2 regions of the Kitasatospora sp. MAP12-44 genome follow, and region 1 is predicted to be linked to the other one. Evidence: riboswitches for the same ligand, from Rfam matches in the RefSeq annotation. Region 1 holds a riboswitch; the other holds the start of a gene.

Region 1 (2,194 bases):
CGCCGTTGGCCGCCGGGGCGACCACGTGGTTGTTGGTGAGGATGTGGCCCTGGGTGTCGAAGACGAAGCCGGTGCCGGTGCCGGACTCCTGGGCACCGTCCGCCTTGATGGTGACGGTGCTGGGCAGCGCCTTGGCGGCGATGCCGGCGATCGAGTCGGGGGCGCGGTTGAGCGACTTGGTGTTGTCGCCGGCGGTGACGGTCGTGCTGCTGTGGCTGCTGGAGGTGAAGCCGATGGTGCCGCTGCCGTTGTCCTTGATCGCGGCGCCGGCGACACCGCCCGCGAGGCCGGCGACCAGCGCGACGGCGGCGATCAGCGCGACCAGGCCGCCGCGCTTCTTACGCGGTGCGGCGGGCTCGCCGTAGCCGCCGGGGTAGTCGCCCGGGTAGCCCGGGCCGCCGGGGCCGGCCGGCGGGTTGCCCCAGCCGCCGAGCGGCTGGCCGGCGCCGAAGGGGTGGTGCTCGGCGTGCGGCGCGGACGCCGCGGGCACGCCGGGCGTGATCGGCGTGCCGGCCGAGGTGTCCTCGGTCGGCGCCGCGTACGGGTTCTCGGGCGCCTCGGCGGCGACCGGGACGGCCGGCACGACGGGCGGCGGCGCGTCCAGGTAGGCGGGAGCCGGTGCGGCCGGGGTGGCCGGGGTCGGCGCGGCCGGAGCGGCCGGCACGACGGGCGGCGGCGCGTCCAGGTAGGCGGGAGCCGCGGCCGGCGCCGGGGTCGGTGCGGCGGCCGGTTCGACCGGGATGACAACGGTCGGCTCGGGAACCGACTCCGAAGCCGACTCCGAAGTCGCCTCGGAAGCCACCGCTGCCTCCGGCTCCGGGGCGTTGAGCTTGGTGAACGCGAGGGTCGGCATCGACTCACCCACCGGCGGCGTGCCCCCCTGCTCCCCGTGGCCGCTGGAGGGCTGCTCCCCCTGCGGCCCGGCGGGCTCACTCTCGTGCTCGGTGCTCACGGACGACCTCCATCGCTGACAGGACCTTGGCCCATAGTTTTTCCCATGACGGATCTGGTTGCCGTAAGGAGCCCCCTGAAGAACCGCTAAGAATCCTTAGGTAGGCCGAACAGCCCCCCGCCCGCCGTTCGGAACCCTCTCCCGGATCCCCCCGAGCAGAGTTCCGCGATGCGGACGGCGCACTTGCCTCCACCTTGGCGGAATCACCAGGTCGGGCTACCCTTGCGCTGCCAAATCTGACACGCGGGAGCTTGGACCCACCAGGCTGAGAGTGCGCTGTTCGACCGTACGCCATGATCACTCGGGCGATGCGGGCGAGGGAGTGCTGACCGCCGGAACCTGACCGGGTAATGCCGGCGTAGGGAGTATCGCCATGACGGCTGCTTCGCCTTCCCCATCTTCGTCCGCGCTGCTGGACCGGCCGCCGGGTGCCCCGAGCGCTCGCCCCGAGGCCCCGCTGACGCTGGACACCGCACCGCCGCGCACGCTGGGCTTCAAGGACCAGTTCGCGCTCTGGGCCAACCTCGGGATCAGCCTGATCGGCTTCACCAGCGCCGCCACGGTGCTCGGCCAGCCGGGCAGTGAGCTCTCCTTCACGGCCGCCGTCACGGCGATCGTGGTCGGCACGGTGATCGGTACGGCGATGCTCGGCGTGGCCGCGCTGATCGGCGCCCGTACCGGTGCGCCGGCGATGGCCGTCCTGCGCGGGCTGTTCGGCACCAGGCTGTCGTACCTGCCGACCGTGCTGAACATCCTGCAGTGCGTCGGCTGGGGGGTGTACGAGCTGATCGTGATCGCCTGGGGCGCCCAGACGGTGGCCGACACCCAGGGCTGGCGCTGGCTCTTCGTGGTGCTGGGCGGGGGCGGTGACCACGGCGCTGACCATCTGGCCGCTCGGCTCGATCGCCGCGCTGCGCAAGTACGTGGCGATCGCGGTGGGCATCGCGATGGTCTACTTCACCGTCCAGCTGGCCCGCCAGGGCTTCCCCGACCCGGGCGCGGGCAACTGGAAGGGCTTCCTGGGCGCCACGGACGCGATCATCGCCGTCTCGATCTCCTTCGTGCCGCTGGCCGCCGACTACACCCGGCACTCGCGCACCCCGGGCGCCTCGTTCTGGGGCACCTTCTCCGGCTACACGATCGCCCAGGTCTGGTGCTACCTGCTGGGCCTGATCGCGCTGCTGCAGTCGCACGGCAACGTCGACAACCTGCTCGACTCCTTCGCCGGGGTGACGGCCGGCT
Region 2 (2,194 bases), 1.8 Mb from region 1:
TCACGGCGCTGAGCAGCACGCCGTTGCGGTAGTGGCCGGTGGCGGCCGCCAGGCCCGGCAGGTCGGTGGGGCCGAGCAGCGGGGCATTGTCGGGCGAGCCCGGGCGCAGGCCCGCGCTGGTCTCCACCAGCGGCAGTTCGGTGATCCCGGGCACCAGATCGTGCGCGTCGCGCAGCAGTTCGTAGACGCCGCCCGCGGTGACGGTGGTGTCGTAGCCCTGCTCCTCGCTGGTCGCGCCGATCACCAGCTCGCCGTCGGCGCGCGGAACCAGGTAGAGGTGCTGCCCGCGGACCACCGCGCGGACGTTGCGGGAGAGGAACGGGCCGTACGCGGTTGGCATCCGCAGCCGCAGGATCTGCCCCTTGACCGGGCGGATCGCGGGCAGCACGTCAGCCGGCAGCCCGGGCAGCAGATGGCTCTGCGGTCCGGCGGCGAGCACCAGTTGAGGAGCGGTCAGCTGTTCGCAGCCGTCCACCTCGACGCCGCTCGCGCGGTCGCCGTCCAGCAGCAGCGCGGTCGCCCGGCCGCGCCGCAGCACGACGCCGGCCTGTTCGCAGGCGGCCACCAGGGCGGCGCAGAGCCGGCGGCCGTCCACCTGGTGGTCGCCGGTGACGTGCAGACCGCCGCGGACCGCGGGGGAGAGCATCGGTTCGAGCTTGCGGCACTCGCGGCCGGTCAACCAGTGCGAGGCCAGGCCGAGCCGCTGGTGGAACGCGTGCAGCTCGCGCAGCTCCTCGCGGTCGTCGGAGTCCAGCGCGACGGCGAGTGTGCCGGTGGCGCGGTAGCCGGTGGGCAGGCCGGTGAGCTGCTCCAGTTCGGCGGTGAACGCCGCGTACCGCTCGTTGGAGGCGATCCCCAGACGCAGCAGCGGCTCCTCGCCGTAGTGCAGCTCGGTGACCGGTGCCAGCATGCCGGCCGCGACCTGGGCCGCGCCGCCGCCGGGCTCCGGGTCGACCACGGTGACTGCGAGCCCGCGCTGGGCGGTGCGCCAGGCGACCGCAAGTCCGATGACGCCGCCGCCGATCACCAGCACGTCGGTGGGCCGCGCTATCGGATCGGGCCGTGCGCAGTCTGTGCCTGTCAAGGCGCTGATGCTCCCTTCGCCGGAATGACCCGGATCAGGTTCGGACGGTCGCAGGCCGCGTCAGCCCGCCTCTCAGCCCGGTGCACCGGGCTCCCGTGATGAGGATGCCTCCTACCCTAACGCCGGGTGACACCCGGGCCGAAGGCGTGCCCGGCCCTCGATACGGGTTCCGGCAACCCCCGGTGAAGGCTGGTACGGATCGCTACAGTGAGCGAGTGGCTGAGCTGAAGAGCGCGGAACAGGTGGTCATCGTCGGCGCCGGCATGGCGGGAGCGCAGTGCGCGCTCGCGCTGCGCCAGGGGGGTTGGCAAGGGGGGATCAGTCTGCTGGGCGAGGAGTCGCAGCCGCCGTACGACCGGCCGCCGCTCTCCAAGGACGTGCTGCTCGGCAAGACCGACAGCACCGCCTTCGAACTGGACTGGGAGCAGCTGGGCATCGAGCTGCTGCCCGGCCGCCGGGCCACCGGCCTGCGCCCCGGCGTGCTGGAGACCGACGGCGGGGAGCTGGCCTACGGGCAGCTGGTGCTGGCCACTGGCGCCGACCCGGTCCGGCTGCCCGGCGCGGACGGCGCCCGGGTGCTGCGCACCCTGGACGGCGCGGACGGCGCCCGGGTGCTGCGCACCCTGGACGACGCGCTCGCGCTGCGGGCCGTGCTGCGCCCGGGCCTGCGGCTGGTGCTGGTGGGAGCCGGCTGGATCGGCGCCGAGACCGCCACCGCAGCCCGGCAGCTTGGCTGCGAGGTGACCGTCCTGGAGGCCGCCGCCGAACCGCTGGCCGGCGCGCTGCCGACCACACTGACCGCGCCGATGGAGCGCTGGTACGCCGAGGCCGGCATCGACCTGCGGCTCGGCGCGAAGGTCGCCGCCGTGCGGCCGGACGGCGTGCTGCTCGCGGACGGCTCGGTGCTGGCCGCCGACGAGGTGGTGGTCGGCATCGGTGCCCGGCCGGCCACCCGCTGGCTGGCCGGCTCGGGGGTCGAACTGGACCCGGCCGGGGCGATCCTCACCGACGCCTCGCTGCGCACCTGCCTGCCGCGGGTCTGGGCGGCCGGCGACTGCGTCAGCTACCCCTCGGCCCGGTTCGGGGAGCGGATCAACGTCCAGCACTGGG

Evidence for each region. A riboswitch is a leader RNA that binds a small molecule or an ion and turns the genes downstream of it on or off. The one in region 1 is predicted to bind thiamine pyrophosphate.
Region 2: linked by a shared signal. The riboswitch ahead of thiO (glycine oxidase ThiO) and the one ahead of P3T34_RS19520 (cytosine permease) in region 1 are both predicted to bind thiamine pyrophosphate.

The regions. Positions count from the first base shown of each region.
Region 1 covers NZ_JARZAE010000004.1:4,187,873-4,190,066, forward strand. The annotation lists gene P3T34_RS19515 (trypsin-like peptidase domain-containing protein) at 1-952, opposite strand, end outside; TPP riboswitch at 1,186-1,334, shown strand; partial or broken gene P3T34_RS19520 (cytosine permease) at 1,326-1,682, shown strand; gene P3T34_RS19525 (cytosine permease) at 1,819-2,194, shown strand, end outside.
Region 2 covers NZ_JARZAE010000004.1:2,373,457-2,375,650, reverse strand. The annotation lists gene thiO (glycine oxidase ThiO) at 1-1,084, opposite strand, end outside; TPP riboswitch at 1,078-1,191, opposite strand; gene P3T34_RS11170 (FAD-dependent oxidoreductase) at 1,348-2,194, shown strand, end outside.